Regions from separate parts of the Martelella sp. UBA3392 genome, predicted to be linked through region 2. Evidence: predicted binding sites of a transcription regulator. Region 2 holds the regulator's gene; each other region holds the start of a gene.
What was found. The regulator LexA, encoded in region 2, represses DNA repair genes until DNA is damaged. The targets are predictions, from matches to a motif close to TGTTCNNNNTGTGTTCNG.
Positions count from the first base shown of each region.

Region 1 (7,881 bases), on a different contig from region 2:
GACCGCGCTCGCCTATATGACCGCGATCAGAAGCGTGCCGGCTTTCCAGCGCTGGCGTGACGGCGCGCTTGCCGAAAGCTGGGTGGTTCCGGAAGACGAAGTCTGAGCCCGGTCTCCGCCAAGTTTCCGCCCGGCTTCCCAATGAGTCAAAAAAATGCCGGGGGGACTGGTCAAACCCCGGATTGCCCTGTATAAGCGCGCCAAATTTCAAGAATTCCAAGGGCGATCTTGCGGTGGTTTCACCCGCCGATGATTGTGCCTTGCGCCCCAAGTGGAGTAGTCCAATGGCTGTACCGAAAAGAAAAACGACCCCGTCCAAGCGCGGTATGCGCCGTGCTGCCGACGCTCTCAAGGCTCCGACCTATGTCGAAGACAAGAATTCCGGCGAACTGCGCCGTCCGCACCATATCGATCTTAAGACCGGTATGTATCGCGGCCGCCAGGTTCTGACGCCGAAGGAAAGCGCCTGATCCATCAGGCAGCATTTCCGCTGAATTGAAAAAAGCCGTCCCAAGGGGCGGCTTTTTTGTTGCGGCGCATTTCATGGCCGGGCGTTTCCGCCCGGCGTCGCTCACATATTGTCGATACGGTCCTGCAGCACCCGCAACTGGCGGCGCAGGTCGTCGAGGTCGCCGGCGGCCGCAGTGTGCATGCCATCGAGGTCTTCCTCGTCTGCCGCGGCGCGGTAGCTGGTGGCGCCGAGGCCGGCCTGACGCGCGGCCTCTTCCTTGCGGTAATATTCGCGTTTCAGCGGATTGGCGTAGAGCGCCTTGTCCATCTGCTCGCGCATATGGCTCTGCTGCTCGGAAAACGCCTTCATGGCGTTGTCGAGAAAGCCCGGCAGCATGGCCTGCATCTGGTCGCCGTAATAGCCGATGATCTCGCGCAGGAATGAAACCGGCAGGATCGCCTGATCGGACTTCGCCTCCTGTTCGAAGATGATCTGGGTCAGCACGGTATGGGTGATGTCGTCGCCGGCCCTGGCGTCCTTCACGGTGAAATCCTCTCCTCTTTTCACCATGTCGGCCAGGTCTTCCAGCGTGACGTAGCTGCTGGTGCCGGTGTTGTAGAGCCGGCGGTTGGCATATTTCTTGATGATTGTTGGTCCGTCGCTTACGGGCATTGTGCCTCCTCCCGCGATCTGTTTCCTCTTCCCGCCTTGATGTAACCTCAAAACCGGCCCCGGTACAATGATTTTGTCGCAATGCAGCGACGCCGGCGGCGGGGCCTTTCCTGCGCGGCAAAGCGGCGGCGGCGGCCCGTTTGACTTCGCAAACCGGCTTCTGCACATTGCCGCTATCATGAAACGGGGAGAGAGAAACATGTCCGGTTCGGCCATTGTTATTGCAGGCGCGGCGCGCACGCCGATCGGCGTTCTGGGCGGCGCGCTTTCCAGCGTGCCCGCCCATGAGCTGGGGGCGGTGGCGATCGCCGAAGCGCTTGCCCGCGCGGGCGTTTCGCCGGTGGACGTCGATGAGGCGATCCTCGGCCAGGTGCTGACGGCAGGCGCCGGCCAGAACCCCGCCCGACAGGCGGCGATGGCCGCCGGCATGCCTTTTGAGAAAACCGCCTTCGTCATCAACCAGCTCTGCGGGTCGGGGCTCAGGGCGGTCGCGCTCGGCATGCAGCAGATCCTTGCCGGCGATGCCGAGATCGTGGTGGCGGGCGGACAGGAATCGATGTCGCTGTCGCCGCATTGCGCCCATCTTCGCAGCGCAACGCGAATGGGCGACGCCGCCATGGTCGACACCATGCTGAAGGATGGGCTGGTCGACGCATTCTATGGCTATCACATGGGCGTGACGGCGGAAAACATCGCCGAGCGCTGGGGCCTGACCCGGGCGGTGCAGGACGATTATGCCGCCCGCTCGCAAAACCGCGCCGAGGCCGCCCGCGCCGCCGGCCGCTTCGCCGACGAGATCGTGCGGGTCACGGTTGCCGCCCGCAAATCCGAGGTGGTGGTCGATCAGGATGAAGGCATCCGCGAGGGCATGACCCCGCACGCGCTCGAGCGCCTGCGCCCGGCCTTCATGGATGGCGGCAGCGTGACCGCCGGCAACGCCTCCGGCATCAATGACGGCGCGGCGGCGCTGGTGCTGATGGACGCGGCCAATGCTCAAAGGCGCGGCATCGCGCCGCTGGCGCGGATCGTCTCTTGGGCAACGGCGGGCGTCGATCCGCAGGTCATGGGCACGGGCCCGATCCCGGCATCGCAGAAGGCGCTGGCGAGGGCCGGCTGGGAAGTCGGCGATCTCGACCTGATCGAGGCCAACGAAGCATTCGCGGCGCAGGCCTGCGCGGTGGTGCGCGAACTGGCGCTCGATCCGGAAAAGGTCAATGTCAATGGCGGGGCGATCGCGCTCGGCCATCCGATCGGCGCGTCCGGCGCGCGGGTGTTGACGACCCTGCTTTACGAAATGCGCCGGCGCGATGCGAAAAAGGGTCTCGCCACGCTTTGCATCGGCGGCGGCATGGGCGTTGCGATGTGCGTGGAACGCGCCTGAGCGCAAAAGAAAAGGCGTCGCAAATAGCGACGCCTGGATCGACGAGCGGGGGGATGCTTCGAGCCGATCTTGACGCGACAGCCCGAGGCGCGCGCCGCTTTAGATGGCCCCGGCATGAATGACCTTGCCGGGGCAATCCTGGATTACCTTGCGGTTGCAGCGCCGACGCCAGCGCCGATAAGCCCCCCGGCAACAGCACCGGTCGTGTTGCCCGTCACGGCGGCGCCCGTCGCTACGCCCAGGCCACCACCGATTGTGGCGTTGCGCTGCTGCGTGCTGCATGCTGCAAGCGGAAGAAGGATTGCGATGGCGAGAACGGTCTTTTTCATGCGGTCATGTCTCCAATTATCTTTGGTCTTTGTCAGATATAGCCTGCCAGAAGCAGGATTATGACGATCAGCAGCACGAGGCCGAGACCGCCGGACGGCCCGTAGCCCCAGTTGGTCGAATAACCCCAACGCGGCAGCGCGCCGATCAGCAGCAATATCAGAATAATGAGAAGAATGGTGCCCAGCATGTGATTGCCCTCTCCGTTCAGATGTTCGCAGCCTAAACGCGGTCGGGCAAAATTTTGTTCCCAGCCCATCTTCCGAAGGCGGCGTGGAAAAGGTTAACGGCTGCGCGCGCGGGCAGCGCCAACCGCTTGAAATATATGGTTAACAAATCCTTCCCGCACCATATCTAGCGGTGAACAAAACCGGAAAATCGACGGGTAAGCGATTCGTCGCTGATTCGTTCCGGCTTTGGCCCGAAAGTTAACGGGGAGCGCTTTCACCGGCGTTTGCGAGCCTCTTTACCTTGAGCAGATAGGCCGCGGCGCGCCCGGTGGAAAAGCCGGTGGCAAGGCCGATCACGGCGTTGACCGCGAGCATGAACGGCACGTTGTTGGCAAGCGCCGGGTTTACGGCGAGGCCGGCATTCTGCGCATAAAGCGCGGCAAACAGCGCCAGGACCATCGCCAGCGTGTGCCATTCGCCCTCGACATGGGCGCTATCCCCGCCGGCATAGGAAAGCCGATCCTGCGGCCGCAGCATGACCGTCAGCAACGCGCCGACAACCAGGCCGCCGACGAGCCCGACAAGCACCGCATGGGTGTAGTCAAGCGTAGCCAGCCGGTGACCGGCGAGAAACAGAAACAGGAGCGGCAGGATCACGAACGCACGCAGATGAACGTCGCGCGGATAAAGCCGCTTCACGCCGCGATAGACGAGCAGCGCCAGGATGAGCCAGACGTAAAGAGGCGTACCGGTGATAATGTCGATAAGCATTTCCGCTGTTCCTTTCATCTTGGGGAAACGATAACCTTGGCCGCTGCCATAACATTCCGAGCCATCGGGAAAACAGGGAATGAACGAACTGCGCGAAAACTTCGCGAATGACAGCGGCCTGCAATTCACGCTTCGCCAGATGCAGCGCGATCTTGCCAATTGGCGGGTGCATGGCCTGCTTCTTATCCTCGCCGCCGTGCTCGCCTGGTCCGGCCCCTTCGATACGCAATCGGCGTTTTCGCTCGCCGGGCGCTTCGCCTTCTGGGCGGCGACCACGTTTTTGACCTATTGGGCGGCGCATTTTTTTGCAAAGTGGACGCGGTTTCACCTGAGAGCCCGCCGGACGCCGCGCCATTTCGCGCTTGTGGCCGTTATTCTTGTCGCGGGCCTTGCCGCCACCGTCGCGGTGCTGCCCGTCACGATCGCGGTCGAAGGCATTGCGGCGCTCGCGCCGTCTGCAATTGCCGCGACCGCGACCCATGCCTTTATCATCGCAACCGCCGCCGTTGCGGCAATGGAGCTTCTGGCGCGCGACAAGCCGGCGGAAACCGAGGAGCCGCAAAGGCCCCAACCGCCGCGGCTGCTCGCGCGCCTGCCGGTCGAAAGGCACGGACCGCTGGTCTCGCTCAGCGTCAGCGATCATTATGTCGAGGTCACCACCGGCGCGGGCCGCCACATGCTGCTGATCCGGCTGAAGGACGCGATCGAGGAGACCGCGCCGGTAGCGGGCCTGCAAATCCACCGCTCCCACTGGGTTGCGCTCGATGCCGTTTCCGCCGTCCGGCGCGAGAACGGCAAGGTGTTCGTTGAAACCACCGCCGGCGGCCGCCTGCCCGTCAGCCGTTCCTGTCTCGATGACCTGCGCCAAGCGGGCCTGCTGTTGAGGCAAATGGTTAACGCGATGGCCGAATCCGGCCTTTCGCTATGATCCCGCAAGAAATCCGAATCCAGATGTGGACCGCGCACGAAGCGTTTCCGCAACATCTAGCCGTGAACAAACCGGGAAAACAGCAGAGTCAGCGATTCGTCTGTGATTCGTTCGCATCTGTTCCAAAACTTAATGAAAGGGCGTTTTCGCGGCTGAAATCGCGCGGCCCTCTTGCTTGTCGGCGATGGGCGGGCCATCTATAGGCGAGCGACCGCTGCGGGCCGATGGAGCCGGCCCGTGCGGATATGAAAGACCGTCGGGGGCGAGATTTTGGCCCCGACCACATCATTCGGGACCGGACATTGAATTCTGAAGCAATGATCTTGAGCGGGCGCGGCGTGACCGCGATGCTCGGTCCGACCAATACCGGCAAGACCCATTTCGCGATCGAGCGCATGGTGGCGCATTCCTCCGGCGTCATCGGCCTGCCGCTGCGCCTTCTGGCGCGCGAGGTCTATACCCGCATCGTCGAGCGCGTCGGCGTCAACAATGTCGCGCTGATCACCGGCGAGGAGAAGATCGCCCCGCCCAAGGCGCGCTTCAGCGTCTGCACCGTGGAAGCCATGCCGCGCGAGGCCGATGTCGCTTTCGTCGCCATCGACGAGGTGCAACTTGCCGGCGACTTGGAGCGCGGCCACATCTTCACCGACCGTATCCTGCATCTGCGCGGACGCGAGGAGACGCTGCTTCTCGGCTCGGCGACCATGCGGCCGATCCTGCAGAAACTGCTTCCCGGCATTTCCGTGGTCGAACGGCCGCGCCTGTCGCAGCTTTTCTATGCCGGCCAGAAACGGATCACCCGACTGCCGCGGCGTTCCGCCGTCGTCGCCTTTTCCACCGAGGAGGTCTATGCGATCGCCGAGCTGATCCGTCGCCAGCGCGGCGGGGCGGCGGTGGTGCTGGGCGCGCTTTCGCCACGCACCCGCAATGCCCAGGTCGAGCTCTACCAGAATGGCGACGTCGAATATCTGGTGGCGACCGATGCAATCGGCATGGGGCTCAATCTCGATGTCGACCACGTCGCCTTTGCCCAGGATCGCAAGTTCGACGGCCATCAATACCGCAACCTCAATCCCGGCGAGCTCGGCCAGATCGCCGGCCGCGCCGGCCGCCACATGCGCGACGGCACGTTCGGCGTCACCAGCCGGGTCGCACCGTTCGATGATGAGCTGGTGGAACGGCTGCAATCGCACCAGTTCGATCCCGTCCGGGTGCTGCAATGGCGCTCCAAGGCGCTCGATTTCACCTCTCTCGACAACCTGAAGGCGAGCCTTGACGACGTGCCGCGCGTGCCGGGCCTGACGCGGGCCCTGCCGGCGGTCGACCAGCGCGCGCTCGAGTTTCTGGCGCGCAATCCCGACGTTGCCGGCAAGGCAGACCGCCGCGCCCGCATCGAGCTTTTGTGGGAAGCCTGCGCGCTGCCGGATTATCGCCGGATCACCCCCGCCCAGCATGCCGAGCTGATCGCCTCGCTCTATCTGGACCTTGTCCAGCACGGCACGGTGGACGAGGATTTTCTGGCAAAGCAGGTAAAACACGCCGACCGGATCGATGGAGAAATCGATACGTTGTCGGCGCGGATTGCCCAGATCAGAACATGGACTTATGTTTCCAACCGGCCCGGATGGCTTGCCGATCCGACACACTGGCAGGAAAAGACACGGAAAATCGAGGATCGGCTGTCAGATGCGCTGCATGAGAGGTTGACGAAACGCTTCGTTGACCGCAGGACATCTGTGCTGATGAAGCGCCTGAGAGAGAATGCGATGCTTGAAGCTGAAGTGAGCGTGAATGGTGATGTCTTTGTGGAAGGACATCATGTGGGGGAACTGGCGGGCTTCCGTTTCAAAGCCGTGTCCGGGGCCGAGGGTCCCGATGCCAAGGCGATCGAAGCGGCGGCGCTGAAGGCGCTCGCGCTGGAGTTCGAGGCGCGGGCCGCGCGGCTGCACGCCTCGGGCAATGGCGACCTGGCACTTGATGCGTCGGGCACCGTGCGCTGGCTCGGCGATCCGGTGGCGCGACTGGTCGCCTCCGACAACGTGTTGCGCCCGCGCGTGATCGTGCTGGCCGACGAGCAGTTGACCGGTCCGGCGCGCGATCATGTCGCCGCCCGTATCGAGCGCTACGTCAACCACCAGATCCAGACCGTGTTGAAGCCGCTCGACGATCTCGCCAATGCAGAAGATCTCGAAGGCATTGCCCGCGGTCTCGCCTTTCAGCTCGTCGAGGCTTACGGCGTGCTGTTCCGCCGTGATGTCGCCAATGAGGTGAAGTCGCTGGATCAGGATGCGCGCGCCTCGCTGCGCCGCTACGGCGTGCGGTTCGGGGCCTATCACGTATTCATGCCTGCGCTTCTGAAGCCCGCTCCGGCGGAGATGATCACGCTGCTGTGGGCGCTGAAGAATGACGGGATCGACAAACCGGGCTATGGCGACCTGATCTCCGTGCTGGCCGCCGGCCGCACCTCGGTTGTCACCGACCCGACGTTCGAACGCGAATTCTACAAGCTCGCCGGTTTCCGCTTCCTCGGAAAGCGCGCCGTGCGCATCGACATTCTCGAGCGTCTCGCCGATCTGATCCGTCCGCTGACGCAGTGGAAGCCGGAAGGCGGTTCGCCCCGGCCGGAAGGCGCGTTCGACGGTCGCCGCTTTGTCACCACGCCGGCGATGATGTCGATCCTGGGCGCCACCGCCGACGACATGGAGGAAATCCTCAAGGGTCTCGGTTATCGCGCCGACATCGCTTCGGAGGAAGAGGTCACCACGCTTGCCGAAATCCAGGCCGCGCGCGACGCCGAAAAGGCCGCCCGCCAGGCCCCGAGCGGCGTGACGGTGGAAACCGTCGCCAAGAAGGCCGTCGCGGAAAAGCCTGCCGAAGCCGAAAAGCCTGCCGAAGAAGCCACCAGCGCATCGAAGGCGATCGAGGAATCCAGTGCGACCGAGGCCGCTGACGCCGAAGCCGCGCCGGCGGAAACGGAGGCCGCCGAAGCTGAAACCACGCACCAGGCCGCGACGCCGGCTGAAGAGCCGGCAGTGGCGAGCGCCGACGAGGCTCCTGCCGCCGAAAAGGCGCAAGAGACCGGCGAGACCACCGGCGAAGACAAGACGGAAGAAGAAGCCAAGCCGGTTCTTCTCTGGCGTCAGGCCGGTCGTAACGAACGCAACGCCCGCCCCCAGCAGGG
Region 1 is NZ_DEPM01000061.1:11,072-18,952, forward strand. Features, by position in the region: gene B4E36_RS04530 (glutathione S-transferase family protein) at 1-106, shown strand, start outside; gene rpmF (50S ribosomal protein L32) at 285-470, shown strand; gene phaR (polyhydroxyalkanoate synthesis repressor PhaR) at 572-1,123, opposite strand; gene B4E36_RS04545 (acetyl-CoA C-acetyltransferase) at 1,323-2,504, shown strand; gene B4E36_RS04550 (hypothetical protein) at 2,648-2,833, opposite strand; gene B4E36_RS04555 (DUF3309 family protein) at 2,866-3,021, opposite strand; gene B4E36_RS04560 (DUF6622 family protein) at 3,260-3,772, opposite strand; gene B4E36_RS04565 (LytTR family DNA-binding domain-containing protein) at 3,852-4,700, shown strand; gene B4E36_RS04570 (helicase-related protein) at 5,018-7,881, shown strand, end outside.
Region 1: B4E36_RS04570 (helicase-related protein) is a predicted target of LexA. The motif match lies at 4,763-4,780, and genes of this name have one in related genera.

Region 2 (6,309 bases):
GCCCCGGTTTCCAGCCCTGCCGCTCCGGCGCATACCTAATCACGCCGGCGATGCGCCGCCAGCACGGCGCCTTCCAATTCACGCTGCCGCCGGCTGGCAGTCGAATTACGGGCGATGGCGACATACGGCGCTTGGTTGCGGAGCCGGACGGGGGCGGGGCAATCGTTCAGCAAGCAAGCAATGCCAATCCGCCGAGAGAAGGCAAAGCGGACGCTGCGGCTGCGCCGCCCACGGCAGCAAAACCGCCCTGCGGCCCCATGACGCTCTCAGTCAGCACGTCGGTCAGAGCGCTGACGCGCCCGTGGAACAGGCACCGGCTCTATGACTGGCGCTCCGGCGAATACCTGCCGGTCATCGCGGTTCCTGAGACCCTGACCTTCAGTGGTAACGGCGGATCAGGCCGACAAGCTTGCCCTGCACCTTGACCTGGTTTGCCGAAAAAATGCGGGTCTCGTAAGCGGGGTTGGCCGCTTCCAGGGCGATCGACGCGCCCTTGCGGCGGAACCGCTTCAGCGTCGCTTCCTCGTCATTGACCAGCGCCACGACGATATCGCCGGGCGAGGCGGTGGAGATGTTGCGGATGATCACGGTGTCGCCGTCGAAAATCCCGGCCTCGATCATCGAATCGCCCTGCACCTCCAGCGCGTAATGTTCGCCCGCGCCCAGCATCTCCGCCGGCACGGTGATCTGATGGGTGTTTTCCTGGATCGCCGAAATCGGCACGCCGGCGGCAATCCGGCCCATGACCGGAATACCGGTCGAGCCGCTGTCATTGGCGCCGGCCGGCGCCTTCGGCTCTTCCTGTTTCTTGCCGAGCGAGCCCTCGATCACGCTTGGCGAAAAGCCCCGGCGCGGCTGCTGGCCGATGACGCTGTCCGGCATGCGCAGGATTTCCAGCGCCCGGGCGCGGTTGGGGAGCCGGCGAATGAAGCCGCGTTCCTCCAGCGCGGTGATCAACCGGTGAATGCCGGATTTCGACGCGAGGTCCAGCGCTTCCTTCATTTCGTCGAAGGATGGCGGAATACCGGTCTCTTTCATCCGTTCATGAATGAAATACAGCAATTCCTGTTGTTTGCGTGTCAGCATTTCCTGCCCCTGGCCCTTCGAAACAAATCCAGAACGAATATACATGTTCTCACTGTGTTCCGCAAGTCCGCCCCCAGGCCCGGCAATCAAGGGGTTTCGCACCGCCGATGCGGCTCGGGCGCCGAATCGACAAACCGGCAGGCCGGTCTCGTCTCAAAAGCCATTCCATGCCGAAAGCCGTCCATTTGGAAGCCGGAGCGCGTGCCGGGCGACTTGCCAATTTATGTGCCGCGGGCGATAAACCGGCGAGCGTGACCGGGCCACTGGATCGATCTGGAGTGAAACATGAAAATCGCGGTTGCCGGTATCGGCTATGTCGGGCTTTCGAACGCGGTCCTGCTGGCGCAGAACCACGAGGTGGTGGCGATCGATATCGATCCGGGGCGGGTGGATGCACTGAATGCCGGCAGGAGCCCGATCGTTGACAGTGAGATCGAGCGCTATCTGGCGGAAAAGCCGCTGCGGCTGAAGGCGACAACCGAAGCGGCGGCAGCCTATCGCGATGCGGATTTCGTGATCGTTGCCACGCCGACCAATTACGATCCCGAGACCAATCACTTCGACACCTCGTCGGTGACCAGGGTTATAAGTGATGTGCTGGCCTCGGGCAGCGCCGCCACGATCATCATCAAATCCACCGTACCCGTAGGCTTTACCGACCGCACGCGGCTTGCCTTTCAAAGCGACCGCATCATCTTCTCCCCGGAATTCCTGCGCGAGGGGCGGGCGCTCTACGACAACCTCAATCCTTCGCGGATCGTCATCGGCGAGCGTTCCGCCCGGGCGGAGACCTTTGTCGGCCTTCTGGTCGAAGGCGCGCTGAAGAAGGATGTTCCCGTGCTCTACACCGGGGCGTCGGAGGCCGAGGCGATCAAGCTTTTCGCCAACACCTATCTCGCCATGCGCGTCGCCTATTTCAACGAACTCGACAGCTATGCCGTCACCCACGGCATGGATTCGCGGCAGATCATCGAGGGCATCGGCCTCGATCCGCGCATCGGCGACCATTACAACAACCCATCCTTCGGCTATGGCGGCTACTGCCTTCCCAAGGACACAAGGCAGCTTCTGGCCAATTATTCGGAGGTGCCGCAGAACCTGATTCGCGCCATCGTCGACGCCAATACCACCCGCAAGGACTTCATCGCCGAACGCATCATCGCGCTGAAGCCGAAGTCGGTCGGCATCTACCGGCTAGTGATGAAGGCGGGTTCCGACAATTTCCGCCAATCCTCCGTTCAGGGCATAATGAAGCGGATCAAGGCCAAGGGCATACCGGTCACCGTCTACGAACCGGCGCTGAAGGACGATTCCTTCTTCAATTCGCCTGTGAGCAGGGATCTGGACGCTTTCAAGAACAATGCCGACCTGATCGTTGCGAACAGAATGACCGATGAAATCCGCGATGTCGCCGAAAAGGTCTTCACCCGCGACCTTTTCGGCGCCGACTGATCGGCCGCAACCGCGTTACGAGAAACCTGAGCCGGCGACCATCAATCTGCGGCTCTCCGGCGCCGATGTAACGTCGCTGCCGGGGTTTTCCGGTCCGGTTTCGCTCGCGAGAGTGACCGTATGTCTCCCGCTTCCGCGCTATTAATTTTTGTCAGTCTGCCTTGTTGACGCGTTTATTACTAACTGGTAGGTAATGACCAAGTTCAGGGAGGAATTCTATGGCTGATACCAATCGTATCGGGATCATCATGCACGGCGTCACCGGCCGCATGGGAATGAACCAGCATCTTATCCGCTCGGTGCTCGCGATCCGCGATCAGGGCGGTCTGCGTTTGAGTGACGGCTCGCTTGTGATGCCGGACCCGATCATCGTTGGCCGCAATGCCGCCAAGATCGAGGAACTGGCGAAGCGCCACGGCGTTGCGCGCGTCACCACCGATCTCGATGCGGCGCTTGCCGACCCTTACAATGTCATCTTCTTCGATGCCGCCTCCACCAAACTGCGTCCGACGTTGCTGAAAAAGGCGATCGACGCGGGCAAGCATGTCTATTCCGAAAAGCCGGTTTCCGAGGGGTTGGAAGAGGCCGTCGAGATCGCCCGCTATGCCAAGGAAAAGGGCGTCAAGAACGGCATCGTCCACGACAAGCTCGACCTGCCGGGCCTCGTCAAGCTGAAGCGGCTGCGCGACAACGGCTTCTTCGGCAAGATCCTGTCGGTGAAGGGCGAATTCGGCTACTGGGTCTTCACCGGCGAGGACCAGCCGGCGCAGCGCCCGAGCTGGAACTACCGCGCCGAGGATGGCGGCGGCATGGTTTCCGACATGCTCTGCCACTGGCGCTATGTGCTGGACAATGTCATCGCCCCGGTAAAGTCGGTCTCCTGCACCACCGCGACCCATATCCCGACCCGCATCGATGAGCAGGGCAGGGAATACAAGGCAACCGCCGATGACGCCGCCTATGCGACCTTCATGCTGGAAGGCGATATCGTCGCGCATATCAATTCAAGCTGGTGCACCCGCGTTCGCCGCGACGATCTCGTAACCTTCCAGATCGACGGCACCCACGGCTCCGCCGTTGCCGGGTTGCACAAGTGCTACAGTCAGCACCGCGCCAATACGCCGAAGCCGGTGTGGAACCCCGACGAACCGCAGAAGATGAACTTCTTCGAGGACTGGCAAGAGGTGCCGGACAACACCGTCTTCGACAATGGCTTCAAGGTGCAGTGGGAGCAGTTCCTGCGCCATGTGCTGGAGGACGGTCCCTGGGCCTATACGCTGACCGAGGGCGCCAAGGGCGTGCAGCTCGCTGAAGCCGGCTACAAGAGCGCGCGCGAACGCCGCTGGGTCGACCTCGAAGATCTGGGAATCTGATCATGACCGCTATCAAGCTTCCGACCGCTTCCGGCGGCATCGAGACCTTCTCCTTTTCCGGTGCCAGCGTGACGCCGGACAGGGGGCCGTGGAACCGCAAGGTGTTTGCCGCCGCGCACGTGGTGGTCGATCCGCTCGCTGACAACAATCCCTGGTCCGACTGCAATGTTGACTGGGACCGGACGCTCGCCTTCCGCCATCACCTCTGGTCGCTCGGCTTCGGCGTGGCCGAGGCCATGGACACCGCCCAGCGCGGCATGGGCATGGACTGGCCGACCTCTCTGGAGCTGATCCAGCGTTCCGTGAAGGAAGCGAAAGCCGGCGGTCATTCGATTGCTTGCGGCGCGGGCACCGACCACCTCGACCCGGCCGATGCGAAGACCATCGATGACGTGATCGCGGCCTACGAAATGCAGTGCGAGGCGGTCGAAGCCACCGGCGGTCAGGTGATCTTGATGGCCTCGCGCGCGCTTTGCAAGGTCGCGAACAGCGCCGACGATTACGCCCGCGTTTATGGCCGCATTCTATCGGGCCTGAAGCAGCCGGCCGTGCTGCACTGGCTCGGAGAGATGTTCGACCCGGCGCTGGAAGGCTATTGGGCGAGCGCCGATCACATGGCGGCGATGGATACCTGCCTGAAGGTGATTGCGGACAATGCCGACAAGGTTGACGGCATCAAGATCTCGCTGCTTTCGGCCGAAAAGGAAATCGCCATGCGCCGCCGCCTGCCGGATGGCGTAAAGATGTATACCGGCGATGATTTCAACTATCCGGAGCTGATCGCCGGCGACGACCAGGGTTACAGCCACGCGCTTCTCGGCATTTTCGATCCGATCGCTCCCGTGGCGGCCACCGGGCTTGCTGCGCTGGCGAAGGGTGACATGCAGCGATGGGGCGCGGTGATGGAGCCGACCGTGCCGCTGTCGCGCCATATCTTCAAGGCGCCGACGCGCTACTACAAGACCGGCGTCGTGTTCCTGGCCTATCTGATGGGCCATCAGGACCATTTCACCATGCTCGGCGGCCAGCAGAGCGCCCGCTCGGCGCAGCACCTGGCCGAGATCGTGCGCCTTGCCGATGCGGCTGGGCTGATCGCGGATACCGAGATGGCCGCAGCCCGCACCGCGCGGGTGATGGCCACCCACGGCATCGGGGTCTGACGGCATGGCGGTGATCACCCCCGAAAGGCTTTCGCTGAACACAGCGACCACGCGGGCACAGTGGAAACTCGATCAGGCGATCGAAGGCTGCGCCCGTCACGGTTTCGGCGGCCTGTCGCCATGGCGCGACCAGTTGCAGGCGCTTGGCGTCGACAAGGCCGCGCGCCAGATCCGCGATGCCGGGCTTGCTGTTTCCGGCCTTTGCCGCGGCGGCTGGTACACGGCCGAAGGCGCGCTGACGGATGCCGTTCTGGCCGACAACCGCCTCGCTGTCGATGAGGCCGCGACCATCGGCGCTGAATGCCTTGTCATGGTCGTCGGCGGCCTGCCGAAGGACAGCCGCGATATCGATGGCGCCCGCGCCATGATCGAGGAAGGGCTGGCGAAGACACTCGACTATGCTCGCACCGCAAACGTGAAGATCGCCATCGAGCCGCTGCATCCGATGTATGCGGCCGACCGCGCCGCGGTGAACACGATGGCGCAGGCGCTCGACATCTGCGACCGGCTCGGCGACGGCATCGGCGTTGCCGCCGACGTCTACCACATCTGGTGGGACCCTGCGGTGAAGGCCCAGATCACCCGCGCGGGGAAGGCGCGGCTGTTGGCGTTTCACCTTTGCGACTGGCTGGTGCCGACCACCGACATGCTGAACGACCGCGGCATGATGGGCGATGGCGTCATCGATATCCCGGACCTGCGCGCAGCCGTGGAGGCCGAGGGCTTTGCTGGACTGAATGAGGTTGAGATTTTTTCAGCGGAGAACTGGTGGAAGCGCGATCCGGACGCGGTGATGGAAGTCATCATCGAACGCGCCGCCGGCTGCTGCTGAGTTTGAATTACCTGTTTGCGCAGGCAGGCGGTCGGAAGGCCGGGGGAGGAGCAAGAGGAGCGCTTCCCCGGCGGATCGGCCGAAAACTGCGGAATCTGGTCGCTTGACACGAGGTCAGGCGCCCGTAACCTACTATCCAGTAGTCAAGGGAGGAGACTATCATGTCCATGATTTCGAAGCTGGCTGTTTCCGCAGCCGCAATCGCGATGTTCGCCGCCAGCGCGGCCACCGCCCAAACCTGGCAGCCCGACCGGCCGATCAACATCATCGTGCCGTGGTCGGCGGGTGGTTCGACCGACCAGGTCACCCGCGTGGTGGCCCCGATCCTTGCCGACGCGCTTGGCACGGAAGTCGTCGTGGTCAACCAGCCGGGCGCGTCCGGCTCGATCGGCACCAAGGCGGCGAC
Region 2 is NZ_DEPM01000227.1:4,898-11,206, reverse strand. Features, by position in the region: gene lexA (transcriptional repressor LexA) at 379-1,086, opposite strand; gene B4E36_RS18310 (nucleotide sugar dehydrogenase) at 1,372-2,538, shown strand; gene B4E36_RS18305 (Gfo/Idh/MocA family protein) at 2,757-3,911, shown strand; gene B4E36_RS18300 (dihydrodipicolinate synthase family protein) at 3,914-5,071, shown strand; gene B4E36_RS18295 (sugar phosphate isomerase/epimerase family protein) at 5,076-5,903, shown strand; gene B4E36_RS18290 (tripartite tricarboxylate transporter substrate binding protein) at 6,065-6,309, shown strand, end outside.

Region 3 (7,881 bases), on a different contig from region 2:
GGCGCCGATAATGGCGACGCCCGTGGTTTTCTGCTGGACCGGCTCCTGGAGCATGCAATGCCTCTGAACTTGTTCTTGTTATCGGCATCGGATGCTATTTGAGTATATGTATGTGTACAATAATTGATGTACTCAATCGGTGTGGAGATCGATCACCGATCCATGGCGGACGTAGGAAATGGGGAGATAATGGGTTTGCGGCTCCTCCGGCCTGTCGGCGATCCGTCCACGGATGATCCGCTCGAACACCGCAAGCTTCTCGTCATGGCTGTTGCCCACCACATCGAACCGGCTGAGATGCTCCGACTGAAAATCCGTGCTGCCGAGCATGATAACGCTAAGATCGCGGCCCGCCTCAAGGCCGAGCTTGGCGAGGGCGCGCTCCAGAATGAAACCTTCGACAACGCCCCAGGCGATCAACGCCGTGAACGGAAGCCGCCCCTCGTCATCGGCGTGCCGACCGATCGCCGCGGCGATGTCGTCGATCTGATAGCTGCCGGGCAGCGCGTTCAGTTCGATGAGAAAACGCTGGTCTGGATCGGGAAGAAAGCTGCCGAGCAGATGGAACTCGCGGCGTGCCATCGCGATCTGGCGGGCATGATGGGCCGATGTCAGAAAGGCGATCTTGTCGTGGCCGCTTTCCCTGAAGGTGCGGAAGGCGATCGACAGCGCCTCGCGCCAATTGGTGCCGATGGCGTCGACATCGATGCCGGTCGCCGAAACCCCGTCGATGACGATATGGTCGGCCTGCCTGTGGAGGGCGGCCAGGAATGCGACCGTCAGAATCTCGAAATTCACCTGAATGAGGCAGGCTCGGAACCGCCCGATCCGTTCCAGCACGTCGATCGCCTGGGCGTCGCTCGAAAAGCCGAGCTGCAGCACTGAAAAGCCGGCGGACTTTATCCGTGTCGCGACCTCCTGCAGCGTCACCCGCGCCAGCCTGCTGTCGGAGTTGCGATAGAGTATAAGAAGGTCCGCGGCATAATTCTCGGGCTCCTTCTCCTCGGGCATGCCGGCGACGACGATACCCGCACCCGGACGGGCGATCAGACGGCCGTCCTCGAGAAACGGCTTCAGCGCCGCCTCCACGGTGCGCTGCGCCGTTCCGAATTCGCGCATCAGATGACGGACGGTCGGAAGCCTCTCGCCGGGCGATGCCCTGTCAATCCTGTCTTCCAGCCACCGACCGATAGCGGCGACGACCTGTTTGGTTTTGTTCTGCATATGGGTATTGTGAGTATAATTTATACCCGATGCAAGTCGTAAGTACACATTTGGCTTTACCCCAGATCCGCGGTGGCTATCAGAAAGGCAAGCCGGGTTCCGCGGATTGGGTGCCGAAGAGAGGTCTTCGCCGAGTTTTTTCAAACGCGGACATGTACCAATATCGTCCATATTTTCAGATGCTTGTCTGGGTTTCGAGTCTCTCCGCGCGGTGTGATCTGTTTTCGTCAGCAATAAAACGACTTGTAATGAGAACAAAAATAGAACATAAAAGGACTATAAGCAAAACGGAGGCGATCATGACCGATATTCTGCGCGACATCGCGGCTTTCTTCTCAGTCAGCCTGTTCCTGGCCAGCATGGCGTTGATCGTGAGCTCGCTATAGGTTTCTGTGCATTGCGAGACGAGTGATTGCACCGGCGTTGCTCGCCTGCCAAAATCGGGTGACGCATTTGATTTGGCGGCGGTGAAGGAGTGATCTCGAGATGCAGGCTGAAGGCAAAGAGCAGGCGGTTCGTTTCGTGCATTTGCGCGTTCACTCGGCCTATTCGCTGCTCGAGGGCGCGCTGCCGCTGAAAACGGTGATGAAGCTCGCCGTGGCCGACAGGCAGCCCGCGATTGCGGTGACAGATACCAATAATCTCTTCTGTGCGCTGGAGTTTTCCCAGAAGGCCGTGGGCGAGGGGCTCCAGCCGATCATCGGCTGCCAGTTGTCGATCGATATGGAAGATGGCGGCGACGGTGAGCGTCGTAGCGGCGGGCATCTGCCGCCGAAGAAACCGTCAATCGTGCTTCTCGCCGCCGATCCGACCGGCTATGCCAATCTGATGCATCTTGTCAGTGAGGCCTATCTCGGCGGAGAGGGGCATGACAGTATATATATAACGAAGTCATGGCTCAGCGCGCATTCGGACGGTTTGATCGCGCTCACCGGCGGGCGGACCGGCCCGATCGACGAGGCCGTTATTTCCGGTTTCGAGGCGAAGGCCGCCGAAAGGCTCGCATTCCTGAAATCCGCTTTTGGCGACCGGCTCTACGTGGAAGTGCAGCGGCACGGCAATTTCGATGTCCAGCACGAGCGTCGGGTTATCGCTCTCGCCTATGAACTCGATCTTCCGCTGGTCGCGACCAATGAGGCGTTTTTCCCGAGCCGCGATGATTTCGAGGCGCATGACGCGCTGATGGCGGTGGCGCACAATGCGATCGTATCCGACGATCGCCGTTTCAGACTGACGCCGGATCACTATTTGAAATCACAGGAAGAAATGGCGGCTCTGTTTGCCGATCTGCCCGAAGCGATCGAGAACACCGTGGAGATCGCGCGCCGATGCAGCTTCGTGCTGGATACCCGCATGCCCATTCTGCCACGCTTCACCGGCGCCTCAGATGATCCCGAAGAGGCGGAGCGGGCGGAAGCCGCGGAGCTGCGCCGGCAGGCGCGCGAGGGGCTGGAGGCGAGGCTTGCCCATGTGGGCCTGAGCCCGGGCCACACGCGCGAGGACTATTTCGAGCGGCTCGACTATGAGCTCGGCGTGATCGAAGGCATGAAGTTTCCGGGCTACTTCCTGATCGTTGCCGACTTCATCAAATGGTCGAAGGAGCGCGATATTCCGGTCGGCCCCGGACGCGGCTCCGGCGCGGGTTCGCTGGTCGCCTACGCCTTGACGATCACGGATGTCGATCCGCTACGATTTTCCTTGCTGTTCGAACGCTTCCTCAATCCCGAACGCGTGTCGATGCCGGACTTCGATATCGACTTCTGCCAGGACCGGCGCGAAGAAGTGATCCGCTACGTGCAGGAGAAATATGGTCGCGCGCAGGTTGCCCAGATCATTACTTTCGGATCACTGCAGGCCCGCGCGGCGCTGCGCGACGTCGGGCGCGTGCTCGAAATGCCCTATGGTCAGGTCGACCGCATTTCCAAACTCGTTCCCAACAATCCCGCCAACCCCGTGACGCTCGCCCAGGCGATTGAGGACGAACCCAAGTTTCAGGAGGCTGCGGAAGAGGAACCGATCGTCGGTCGGCTGCTCGCGATTGCTCAGAAGATCGAAGGGCTTTATCGCCACGCCTCGACTCATGCGGCGGGTATCGTCATTGGTGACCGCTCGTTGTCGCAGCTCGTGCCGATGTATCGTGATCCGCGCTCCGACATGCCGGTCACCCAGTTCAATATGAAATGGGTGGAACAGGCCGGACTTGTGAAGTTCGACTTTCTGGGCCTGAAGACATTGACGGTGCTGAAGACAGCGGTCGATTTCATCGCCCGAAAGGGGATAGCGGTCGATCTCTCGCTCGTCCCGCTGGATGATCCCGAATCCTACGAAATGCTCGCGCGCGGCGAGACGGTCGGCGTGTTCCAGGTGGAAAGCGCTGGCATGCGCAAGGCGCTGATCGGCATGCGGCCGGACCGTATCGAGGACCTGATCGCGCTGGTGGCGCTCTACCGTCCGGGCCCGATGGAAAACATCCCGGTCTATAATGCGCGCAAGCATAATGAGGAGGAGATCGAATCGATCCACCCGCTAATTGACCCGCTGCTAGCCGAAACCCAGGGCGTGATCATCTACCAGGAACAGGTGATGCAGGTGGCACAGGTGCTGGCGGGCTATTCGCTCGGCGAAGCGGACCTTCTGCGCCGCGCCATGGGCAAGAAGATCAAGGAGCAGATGGACAAGCAGAGGGTCCGGTTTGTCGAGGGCGCGGTGGAGAAGGGCGTCAAGAAACAGCGTGCCAACGAGATTTTCGATCTGCTCGCGAAATTCGCCAATTACGGCTTCAACAAGTCCCACGCCGCCGCCTATGCGATCGTGTCCTATCACACGGCCTTCCTGAAAGCGCATTATCCTGTCGAGTTCCTTGCGGCCTCGATGACGCTCGACATGGCCAATACCGAAAAGCTGAACGATTTCCGTCATGATGCGCAGCGTCTCGGCATCGAGGTCGTCGCCCCTTCGGTGCAGACCAGCTTCCGGCATTTCGAGCCGGGCGAAGGACGGATTTTCTATGCACTCGCGGCCATCAAGGGCGTCGGCGAGGCGGCGGTCGATCACATCGTCGCGGTCAGAGGGGACCGCGCGTTCGATAGCCTGGAGGATTTCGCGCGGCGGATCGACCCGAAACTCGTCAACCGCAGGGTGCTCGAAAGCCTGATCTGCGCCGGCGCCTTCGATTGCTTTGGCAAGGATCGCGCGGCGCTTCTGGCCGGTCTCGATCGCATCATCGGTCTGGCGCAGCGCAGCCAGGATGACAAGACGAGCGGACAGGCAGATATTTTCGGCAGTGCCGGCGACCTGCCTCAGATCACGCTACCGGATTATACCCCGATGCCGGATTCGGAGCGGCTGATGCGCGAATTCCAGATGCTGGGCTTTTATCAGACCGCCCATCCGCTTGACGCCTATGCCGATATATTGTCCCGCATGCGCGTTCAGAGCTTTGCCGATTTCTCGCTTTCGGTGAAGAATGGTGCCGGCCGCGGGCGCCTGGCCGGCACGGTGGTGGCCAAGCAGGAGCGCAAGACGCGCACCGGCAACCGTATGGGCATCATCACGCTTTCGGATGCGACCGGCCAGTTCGAGGCGGTGCTGTTCTCCGAGATGCTTTATCAATACCGCGACCTTCTGGAACCGGGAACCTCTGTTGTCATCACCGTGGCGGCCGATGTCCGTCCCGAAGGCATCGGCATGCGGATACAGACGGTCCAGTCGCTCGAGGAAGAGGCTGTGCGCCAGCAAAGCGCGATGCGCGTCTACCTGCGCGATGATTCGCCGTTGGCGTCGCTGTCCCGGCACCTGAACAGCAGCGGAGACGGGGTCGTGTCCTTCGTGGTTATCCAGAACGAGGGGCTGCGTGAAGTGGAGGTCGAGCTTCCGGGCAAGTACAGGCTCTCCCCGGAAGTGGCGTCAGCCATGCGCGCGGTATCGGGCGTGGTTGACGTCGAACTCGTTTAGCCCTTTGCGGTAGAGGTGATCAGGTTCGATTCGTTTTCGCGGTGGTCGAAAGCCGGACTTCGCTTCGTTTTTGGCGGGTATTGGGCGCGTTTGCACGTCGAAGTCGCAGAATATGCGGCGTTTTTGTCGCGGCCTGCTTGCGGTGGCTGGATGGAGCCGCTCTGTTGACGCTTGTTTTCTTTACCTTTTGTAAAGGTTTGGGGCTCCCACGACCCCAACTTGTTGCGTATCGGCAACAGCAAGCCGGTAAGGAAGCCTCGGCGGCGGTTATGCGGGCGATTGACGATTGCGATCGGGCGGCGGTCTTGTATGTTCATAGTCAGAAGCGAGGGTCTAGACAGCCCGATCTTCTTGAAACCCGGAATGGGGCAGGGAACGCTCAGGCGAAAAACCCATTCCGCTTTAAAACCTTTTGGAGGTCATTATGAACGTGAAGAGCCTTCTTCTCGGCTCCGCTGCAGCAGTCGCGGCAGCTTCCGGCGCCCAGGCAGCCGACCCGGTTGTGGTCATCGAGCCTGTAGCTGCCAACTATGTAGAAATCTGCGACGCCTTTGGTGCCGGCTACTTCTACATCCCGGGTACTGAAACCTGCCTCGATATCGGTGGTTACATCCGTTTCCAGATTGACGCTCAGACCGGTGCGAATTCGCCGGATAGCTGGAACGTATGGACTCGCGGCCATATCGACATCTCTTCGAAGACCGAAACCGAACTCGGTGTTCTGACCGGTTTCATCTCGCTGAACTCCGAATATTATTCCGATGACGGTTCCTCCACTACCTACCTCGACGAGACCTACCTCGCTCTTGGCGGTTTTCAGGCTGGTTACTTCAACAGCTATTGGGATCAGGGCCTTCTCGGCGAAATCGATGACCTGAACGGCCAGACCAAGTTCAACTCGGTCCGTTACGTCTACACCGGCGATGGTTTCGTAGGCGGCATCTCGCTCGACGCTCTTGAGCCGTCCATGATCGGCCTGATGAACAGCGGCAACAATGTACCGCACCTCGGCGTTTCGGGCCGTATCGGCTTCCAGGCTGGCGGCGTTGGCGCCAAGCTCGATGTCGGTTACGACACCTACAACGAAGAAGCTGCTTTCCGCGCTATGGCCTCGCTGGCGCTTGGCCCGGGCGCTCTTGACCTCGGTGCTATCTATGCAACCGGCTGGAACGCTTATGCCGTTACCTACGGCGCCAACGACTTCCAGGATTACTCGCTGGCGACCCCGACCGTTATTCCGGGCGTATATGCCGAGTGGGCTCTGGCCGCCGGTTACAAGCTGAACGTAAGCGACAACTTCGCGATGACGCCTGCTGTTCAGTGGACCTCGGCTAACATTCCGGGTGCCGACAATGAGGACTTCTGGTCCGCTGGCGTACTCTTCGACTACACCATCGTCGAAGGTCTGAGCGCCAAGCTGAACGTTCGTTACACCGATACGCCTGATCAGTACTATGCTGATGATTACTGGGCTGGTTGGTTCCGTCTGCAGCGCGACTTCTAAGAAGACGCCTTTAGATATCAGGAAAAGCCCGGCCGTCTGGTCGGGCTTTTTCGTTGTGCAGAAGAGCGGTGACGTTCTCTGTGTTTTGCGGCTGGCGAGCTTGGTCTCCTTGCCGATTGTCCGGATGGCCTCGATTGCGAAAATCGGCACCTGCTTTGTCTGCGGACGTCAATGAGGCGCAATGGCTGACGCGGAGTTCGTTCAGCTCTGCAGTATTTCGGCGACCAGGCGCTTCTGATGATTGTGAGCACGGATCGTTCCCTGAGACGGGCGGTATTGCTGTAAAACGCCGAGCTGATCTGGATATGATTCGCCGCTTTTTCGGTCCGACCGTGCACCGCTGGAAGCGTCGACAGAGCGCCTGATTGCTGTTCTCCGATAGGCTGGTGCGGACGGCGGGGGTCGAACCCGCATGACCATCCGGTCGAGGGATTTTAAGTCCCTTGCGTCTACCAGTTTCGCCACGCCCGCAACAGGTCTTCCCGAACACGGGAATGGCTCGACTTCCGCCTGGTTGCGTCGGAGAAGGGGTATCGACCTTTCCGGCGCGCGTTTTTGCGAAGTTAAGCCGCAACCTGCATCCGCTTCCCCGCAATCGGCGAAGCGGTGAGCGATGTGTAGTATGGCGAAGCGACTTCCGCAATAGAGCAAGGCAATTGGGCCGATGGTTCCACACGGGATCAGGTGATGAACGGGCAGCGTTTGTTGAAAGCGCTGCGGCAGCGTTTGTCCGTGACCTCGCCTGGAGCGCGGGACGATGCGCTTGGCGGGAGAGCCGAGGCCTTCCCGCGTCATCGACATGTTAACGCTTTCCAATGAATCCGATGACTGTGGCTCTTCTGTCACAGCAATTGTTTCAGTTCTCTCGTACAAACGATCCCGGCGTTAGCGTCTATTTCCCGCCACAAACACGGGGCATGTGAAAGGGGACAGAGCGCGCAGCAGTCCGCCGGACGTGCGATCGCGGTTTTATCCGACAAGATCTTTGCGCCCTCGACAACGTGGTGAAATCGTTTGATGATGAAGGCAATTCTGAGACAGACAGGCGTGTATGTGGTGGCGGCGGGCTTGCTCGTCATGGCCGGCGCGCCGGTATCGTCCTTTGATATCTCCAACGACATACCCAAGGATTCCGGGCGTTTCGATCTGTTCCGCTTCGGCTTCAAGGCCTACAAGAACGGCGACAAGCAGAAGGCGGT
Region 3 is NZ_DEPM01000090.1:6,182-14,062, forward strand. Features, by position in the region: gene B4E36_RS06605 (Gfo/Idh/MocA family protein) at 1-54, opposite strand, end outside; gene B4E36_RS06610 (GntR family transcriptional regulator) at 133-1,224, opposite strand; gene dnaE (DNA polymerase III subunit alpha) at 1,711-5,178, shown strand; gene B4E36_RS06620 (porin) at 5,603-6,682, shown strand; tRNA gene B4E36_RS06625 (tRNA-Leu) at 7,067-7,153, opposite strand; gene B4E36_RS06630 (tetratricopeptide repeat protein) at 7,700-7,881, shown strand, end outside.
Region 3: dnaE (DNA polymerase III subunit alpha) is a predicted target of LexA. The motif match lies at 1,475-1,492, and genes of this name have one in related genera.

Region 4 (7,881 bases), on a different contig from region 2:
CGCGCCCGGCGCCTGTTCCGACGGGATTGTTCTGCTCCTCGACATCATCGGCGTACCTTACGAAATTCACGAGCTCGACGTGAGGAAAGGCGATCAGCGCCAACCCGACTATCTCGCGATCAACCCGAAGGGCAAGGTTCCCGCATTGTTGCGCGACGATGGCAGGCTGCTCACGGAGTTTCCGGCGATCGCCTTCTGGCTTGCCCGCAAATATCCCGAGGCCGAACTGCTGCCGACGGACCCCGATGGCGAGGCAAGGGCGCTGGAGCTGCTCGATTTCATCGTCTCGTCGATCCATATGCGCGGCACGGCGCTGGTGCAGCGGCCATCGGCTTTCGCCAGTTCCGCCGAGGCGCAGGAAGAGGTCAAGGCGATGGGCCGGCAGGCCATCGAGCGGGGGCTTTCGCAGCTTGACAGGGAACTGGGCGATCAGAAATTCCTGATGGGTGATCGCTTCACCCTGCCGGACGCAGCCGCCTATTACGTGCTGAGCTGGCAACCCCGATACCAGGTGCCGCTCGGAAAACGACTGGAGTCTTACTACGCGCGGCTTTCCAGACTCGCTCCGGCCTGAGCGATCGGAAAGGAAAGCATAACGATCGTTCCCCCGCCTTCGACGCTTTCGATATCAATGGCGGCGGCGTGGGCGGTGGCGATGCGCGACACCAGCGACAGCCCCATGCCGGTGCCCTTTATCCTGCTTGTATTGGAACCGCGCACCCTGGCCTGCAGCACCTTGCCGATTTCGTCGCTCGGAATGCCTATTCCCTGATCCTCAACGGCAATCCGGACATTGCCGCCGACAATCTCAACGGACAGCATGACCGATCCATTGCCGGTCGGCCCCGAATACTTCACCGCATTTTCGAGAAGATTGACCAGCGCCAGATTGACCATATCGGCATCGACGCAGATCGCCGCCCCGACCGCATCCTCCGTGATATCCACGGTAATGGTGGCATCCGGCATCAGGTCCCGGCTTCTGCGGGCGGCATCGAGCACGATCATGCTGACCGGCGTGGCGGTTGCCTCCGGCTCCAGCGCCAGGCCTTGCACCCGGCTGCGCTCCAGATTGATTTCAAGCACTTCGACCAGACGGGCAATGCCGCGCCGTATCCGCGCGATCCGCAGATGGTTGGCCTTGTCATCGTCCCTGAGCCCGAGTTCCATCGTATCGACGCTGGACCGGATCGAGGCGAGCGGCGTACGATACTGGTGCGAGATCACCTCCATGAAACGGACCTGGTTTTTCTGCTGCTGGAGCTCGGCTTCGAGCGCGGCCTCGGCGGTGCGTTTTGCCTCTGCGAGTTCGGCGGTGCGTATTTCGACCATTTCAGCCGCCCGCTGCCCGGCGCTGCGGGCGGCCTGGAGCGCTTTTTCCTGCAGGGCGGAGTTCAGGTGATGGGCGGCTCTGAGCCGCCAGCTCAGCATGGCAGTGAGGAGCAGCGCCTCCAGCAGGCAGGCAATGGCGTAGCCCTTTGAGGCCCAGTCGGGCAGGCCCGGCACATTCCAGTAATAGAGCAGCATGACAGTCATTCCGACCCACAGCACCAGGAAGGCGGCGGCGCGCAGATAGCTTGCCCAGTCTCCCGGCCTGATCGTCACCAACCCGTAGATGGCCGCAAGCGTGACGCAGGCCAGTATGAAGATGTTGCGCACCGGCGCTGTGTAGAGGTTGAGTCCGACGAAAATCGAAAGCGTGGAAACAAGGCCGACTGCGCCGGAGATGACGCAGACCCAATACATCCAGTGGCGCGGACTGGTGAGGTCGAACGCCCGCATCGTCGTCATCGCGCCGGCCAACAAGCCGAAGGACGAAAAGAAGGCCAGAAACAGATCATTGCCTCTGCCGCCCTCGGAAAACAGCAGCCGCGCATAACCGAGACTGCCCATATGATAGGCTGCCGCCGAGATCGTGCTGAGCGCTAGAAACAGATAGAGCGGATCGGGATCAGAGCGATAGAGCATGAGCTGGGTGACAAGCAGCAGCGCCATGCATCCGATCACGGCGCCGCCGACCGTGGAGACCAGCGCCTTGTGCATCAGATAGTCTCTCGGCTGATAGAACCGCACATTCAACATCATCATGACATTGGGAGAGGCAGCGCGGATATAGATCACCTTCGGAATGCCGGCGCCGAGTTCGAGCGCCACCGCATCCTCGAAACCGGACAAGGCGTCATCGGAAAGCGGCCGGCCCGCGCCGAGACCGAAATGAGCGAAATCCGCCACCGACAGGCCGGGGCGTTCATCGGCTGCATAGATGTCCACGAACTCGACGAAGGTCGGAGTCAGCGCCATGACCGCCCGCATCGTCTTTTCGGATGAGATGGTAACCCGCAGCCATACCGCATCTGTGGTGAACTGTGCCGGAATCCCGTGATTTTTCACCGGCCTGAAGTTGGCGTCGCCTCCGATAATATCAGCCAGAGTCAAAGTCGCTGAAGGATCGGCGAAAATCGCGAATTCCGGTTCGGACATCACATCGGCGCGCGCCGGACCGACGGCCGCAAGCATCGCGGCAACAAGCACTGAAAACACGCAGAACAGAAGACGGCATTGATGGCGCAAACGCGATTTTCTCCCTCATATCCGGCTTGGCCGGAGCATCGCCTCAACGAGACGCCGGCGGCGCAGCGAAGGCGGCATGCGCCCCGGCGTCGCTGCCGCTGCGACCATTATAGCCAAGCAATGATGAGGCGCGTTGCGTCAAGACGAAATCGCCCCGAGCGCCGGACGAAAACCTGATCACCGCTGCTATTCGAGGTTCGACGGCGCGCAGTAAGTGTCGTGAATGTTGCAGCCTTCCGCGCCACCCTCGGCGCATTTTGCCATGGCCTCATCCTGGGAGGCCTGCCTGCTGGAACCCGCGCCGATTCCCATCGCGGCCCTGCTCGTCGCCCGCGCGAGCGAAACGCACATATCCGCGCCCGAAAAGGCAATCTCGCAGTCGCCGGCGCCGCCCTTGCCGCATTCCGACATCGCCTTGTCGCTAGCCGCCGATTCGGAGTCCGCTTCGGCAAAGCCGACATCCTGGGTGGAGTTGCTATAGGCAACCGCAACATTGGAGCCCGCGAATGCCGCGGCCGGCAGCGCCCATATTGCCGCGACGACGACCATTTCCAGAAACTTTTTCATGTGTCCCCCGATCCGAAACCGCTGAAACCGCCGGCAGCGTCCCCGGCACTTTGTTCATGCTAAAATAAATATTTACCCGCATCAAATATAAACCACGCCAATGCTGCCCACGATCCAGGAAATAAAGTAATACAATGTAACGAAACATGACGCGACGATCTGGAAACTGGAGCGAAGCCGACCTCGGGCCGCCTCATCCTGACGGCAGGCTTTGACATGTCAGCAAAGCCGTACATTAAATATGTCCCGACGCATGCCTCATCACATCTCGCTCAAGGGGAGCCCCATCACACAATGGCTGGCCAGACACAAAAGGCAGAAGGCGACGCACACGGAATCCGCATTCTTCTCGTGGAGGATGAGCGGGATTTGCGGCAGAGCTTCGCCGACTACCTGACGATGCGGGGCAACACGGTGACGGAAGCGAGTTCCGGGCTCGAATTTTACCGGGCACTGCGAAAACAGAAGTTCGATGTCGCCATCATCGACGTCAACCTGCCCGATATCAGCGGTTTCGAACTTGCCGAGGAACTTGCCAAGGAAACCGAAGGCGTGGGCATCGTGATGCTGACGGCCCGTGCCGGCCGCGAGGACCGTATCAGCGGCTATAGCGCCGGCGCCGATCTCTATCTGACGAAACCGGTTGATGGCGATGAACTGCTTCTGGCGGTCAACAATCTGGCGCGTCGCCTCTCCGAAAAGACCTCCGTTGCAGCAGTCCCCTGGAAGCTCGATACGGTCGGCTACACGCTGACCGCGCCCGACGGCACCCGGATCGAGCTTACCGGCCGGGAGCTCGATTTCCTGAAACTGCTTGCCGATGGCGGCGGCAATCCGGTCAGCCGCGCTGTACTGTCCGCCGAGCTTGGCTATGACGACCGGCCGGAGGCGCGCGGCATCGACGCGATCATTCAAAGGCTGAAGCACAAGGCCGGGGCGATCGACATGGACCTGCCGATCAAGACGATTCGCCTCGTCGGCACCAGCTTCACCGCGACGGTCGAGATCAGATAGCCTCGTCCCGCCAACCCGGCAGGTAGTCGACCTTATCGACACCGGTGAAACGGGCGAGGCGCGCAAGCTCGGCGTCGAGCTTTTCCAAACGGCCGGAAGAGGCCCGCACGCCCGGCTCCAGCCACAGCCTGCGGACGTCGAGCGAGGAACGCTTGCGGTCGGCCTTCATGTCGATCCGTCCGATCATGCGGTCGCCCTCGATCAGCGGAAAGACGTAATAGCCGTATTGCCGCTTCGGCTCCGGCACGAAGACCTCGATGCGATAGGAAAAGCCGAACAGCCGTTCCGCCCGCGCCCGGTCGCGCAGCAGCGGATCGAACGGGCTCAAGACGCGCACCCGCGAGGGCGGTTCCGGCACGTCGAACAGAACCGGCATCTCCTCGGCAAGCGCCACCGCCGCGCGCGGCCTGCCGCCGTCGACGGTTTCCACCTGCACCTCGGCGAGTTGGTCCGCATTGGCATCCACCCAATCCTTCGCCTCCTGCGGCGTGACGACGGCGAAAAAGGCGGCGATCTCGCCGGAGGTCGCGAAGCCAAGCCGGGTGAGCGCGGCGCGGCAGGCCCAGTCGACAAATTCCGCGTGGTCAACTTCCTCAAGGCGATACTGGCCGGGTATCACCCGCTCAGCCAGATCGTAGGCCTTCTGGAAATTATGCCTGTGGCAGATCGCGAAATGGCCGGTGCGCCAGTGATATTCCAGCGCGGTCTTGGCTGGATGCCAGTTCCACCAGCCGCCGGAAACGTGATCGTCCTGCTTCAGTTCGCGCGCGAAGATCGGGCCGTTCGCCCGCACCTGTTCATAGGTGTGCTCGAACGCGGCGGCAAAGTCCTCCCCGTGCCATTTGCGCCAGCGCTCCTGCAGACGCTCCTCCTCGCGCCGGAAACGGTGTTTCCAATAGGGATAGAACCGCATCGGAATGATGGAGGCGTCGTGGGTCCAGTGCTCGAACAACGCCCGGTCGCGCTCCAAGAGCGCGGTCAGATGCTCGCGGCGAAAGGTCTGGTTGCGCGAAAACAGGATCAGGTCATGCGCACGCTCGACCGTGCGGATCGAGTCGACCTGCACGAAGCCGATCGTCTCGATCAGATCGAGAAGCCCGGCCTTGTCCATCGCCCTGCCGGGCGGAATGGAGAGCCCCTGTCGGGCGAGGAAGATGCGCCGGGCATCGGCGTTGGAGATCGTGATGGTCATGGCGCGAGCCTAATCCGATTCGGACAAAATAAGAACATCCTATCCGCGCCGCCCTGACGCGACGTCCCGGCAACCTGTGCAGCAGCGGGAACGACCCTTCCGGAACCGGACTTTCATGCCTATAAGAGGAAAAAATGTCCGGGGGCGAGATTGCAGATCGAATTCATTGAGGCCGGCGTAACGCATGAAGGCCGCACGGCGCTTCATCCGCTGACGCTGACGCTGACCGGCCGCAGGGTCGGCGTGATCGGCCTCAACGGCTCCGGCAAGACCACCTTCGCGCGGCTGATCAACGGCCTGACCCAGCCCACGACCGGCACTGTCGCGGTCAACGGCCGCGATACTGTTTCCGAAACGCAAGCGGTGATGGCGGACGCAGGCTTTGTGTTCCAGTCGCCGCAGAACCAGATCATCCTGCCGATCCTTCAGGACGATATCGAACTGGGATTGAAGGCGCGCGGCGTTGCCAAGGCTGAAGTGCCCGAGCGCGCGCAGGAGGCACTCGGCCGGCTCGGCATCGCCCATCTCGCCAGACGCCGCGCCCATGAGCTTTCCGGCGGGGAACTTCAGCTTGCCGCCCTTGCCGCCGTGCTTGCCACACGTCCCTCTCTGGTGATCCTCGACGAGCCGACCAACCAGCTCGATCTCAAGAACCGTCGCCGCGTCGCCGATACGATCGCGGCGCTTGACGAGGATGTCATTATCATCTCCCACGATCTATCCATCCTGGGCGGTTTCGATCGGGTGCTGCTGTTTCACGAGGGGCGACTTGCCGGAGACGGCGCGCCGGAAGACGTCATCGCGCGATACGAGGCGATGAACCGCTGATGCAATCGCTCTATGTCGAAGCAGACAGTATTCTCCACCGCATGGCCCCGGGCGTGAAGCTTGGCGGGCTGGTCATCTTTTCGCTCGCCGTGTTCTTCACGGCAAACCTTTGGGGGCTGGCCGGTTTCGCCGCCGTCGCAGCATTTGCCTATTTCACTTTGCCGATCAGACTGCGTCCGGCTCTGGCCCGGCTGGTGCCGATGGCGCTCGCCGTCCTGCTCGTCGGCGGCTTCAGCCTGATCTTCAATCCCTGGGAGCAGGCGCTGGTCTCCGTGCTCAGGCTTTCGGCGCTGATGCTGGCGGCCGCCGCCATCACGGCAGCGACCTCCGTGCCGGACTTTATCGACACGATCACGCGCGCCGCCCGGCCGCTCGAGAAGACCGGGCTGGTGCGCGCGGCCGATATCGGGCTGGCGGTCGGGCTTGTCATCCGCTTCGTGCCGGATATTCTCTCCCGCTATGGCGCGATCCGCGATGCCCACCGGGCCCGGGGGATACGGTTTCGCCCGCGGGGCGCGATTGTCCCGCTGATCATCTTGACCCTGCGCGATGCCGACAGTATCGCCGACGCCATCGATGCCCGCGGCATTCGCGGAGAAGACAGAAGGAACGTCAAATGAACTCGCGTGATCTGGTTCTGGTGTCGCTTTTCGCGGCCATCATCGTGGCGCTCGGCCTGCTGCCGGCCATACCGCTCGCCTTCATTCCCGTGCCGATCACCGCGCAGACGCTCGGCGTCATGCTCGCCGGCCTGATCCTCGGGCGCAGGCGCGGCGCGGCGGCCGTGCTGGTGGTGTTCGTGCTGGTCGCGATCGGGCTTCCCGTGCTTGCCGGCGGGCGCGGCGGCCTCGGCAGTTTCGCGGCTCCGACGGCAGGCTTCCTCATCGGCTGGCTGCCGGCGGCCTATGTCGCGGGCGCGCTTGCCGAATATGCGGCGGAAACCGATCATGCGCTGCGCCAGACCTTCGGCTTCTTCATCGCGGCCTTCGCCGGCGGCATCGTGGTCGTCTATTTCTTCGGCATCGCCTGGCTCGCCTATGGCATCGGCATGGGCATTTCCCCTGCCGTCGCAGGCTCCATGGGCTTCATCCCGGGCGATATCATCAAGGCGGTGCTGGCGGCGCTCGCCGCGCGCGCGGTGATGGTCGGTTATCCGCTGCTGCCGAAAAGCCTCTCCAACGAGGCCTGATGTACGGAACCAGCATCGGCCGGCCCCGCGCTAATCGAGAAACGAAAACAGCCAGTCCCGTGTCGCTTCCGGCAGCGGGGCCGGTTCGCCATTCACACGATTGACCGCCGTCCACAGCAGTTCGACCTCGGCGGCGATGTGATTGCCGGCCTGCACCGCGACATTGAAGCCGATCGACTTGCCGCCGATCTTGGCCGCGCGCACCACCAGATCCGCGGTCTCGCCGTTCTTCAACCCACGATAAAACGTGCAGCCGACCTTGCGGACCACATAGGCGGGTTCGTTCTCCACCTCCGGACGATACTGCCAGAACCGCGCAAGCGCTTCCTCGGCATGCTCGATATAGGCGGCGGTGTGCATGCGCCCATGCATATCGATATCGCGATAGGGAACGCGAAGTTCCGTTCTTTCAGGATGAAGCTCATCCATCGGCCACACCTTCCCGGCGCAAGAGGCGCCGTTACGCACGTTTTCACCGGCTCCTCGCAAGCACGCAGGCGCGCTGCAATGCGAAAAAGCT
Region 4 is NZ_DEPM01000064.1:89-7,969, reverse strand. Features, by position in the region: gene B4E36_RS04790 (glutathione S-transferase family protein) at 1-574, shown strand, start outside; gene B4E36_RS04785 (sensor histidine kinase) at 541-2,481, opposite strand; gene B4E36_RS04780 (DUF4189 domain-containing protein) at 2,758-3,138, opposite strand; gene B4E36_RS04775 (response regulator transcription factor) at 3,433-4,152, shown strand; gene B4E36_RS04770 (winged helix-turn-helix domain-containing protein) at 4,145-5,344, opposite strand; gene B4E36_RS04765 (energy-coupling factor ABC transporter ATP-binding protein) at 5,495-6,172, shown strand; gene B4E36_RS04760 (energy-coupling factor transporter transmembrane component T family protein) at 6,172-6,792, shown strand; gene B4E36_RS04755 (biotin transporter BioY) at 6,789-7,361, shown strand; gene B4E36_RS04750 (acyl-CoA thioesterase) at 7,392-7,790, opposite strand.
Region 4: B4E36_RS04765 (energy-coupling factor ABC transporter ATP-binding protein) is a predicted target of LexA. The motif match lies at 5,364-5,381, and genes of this name have one in related genera.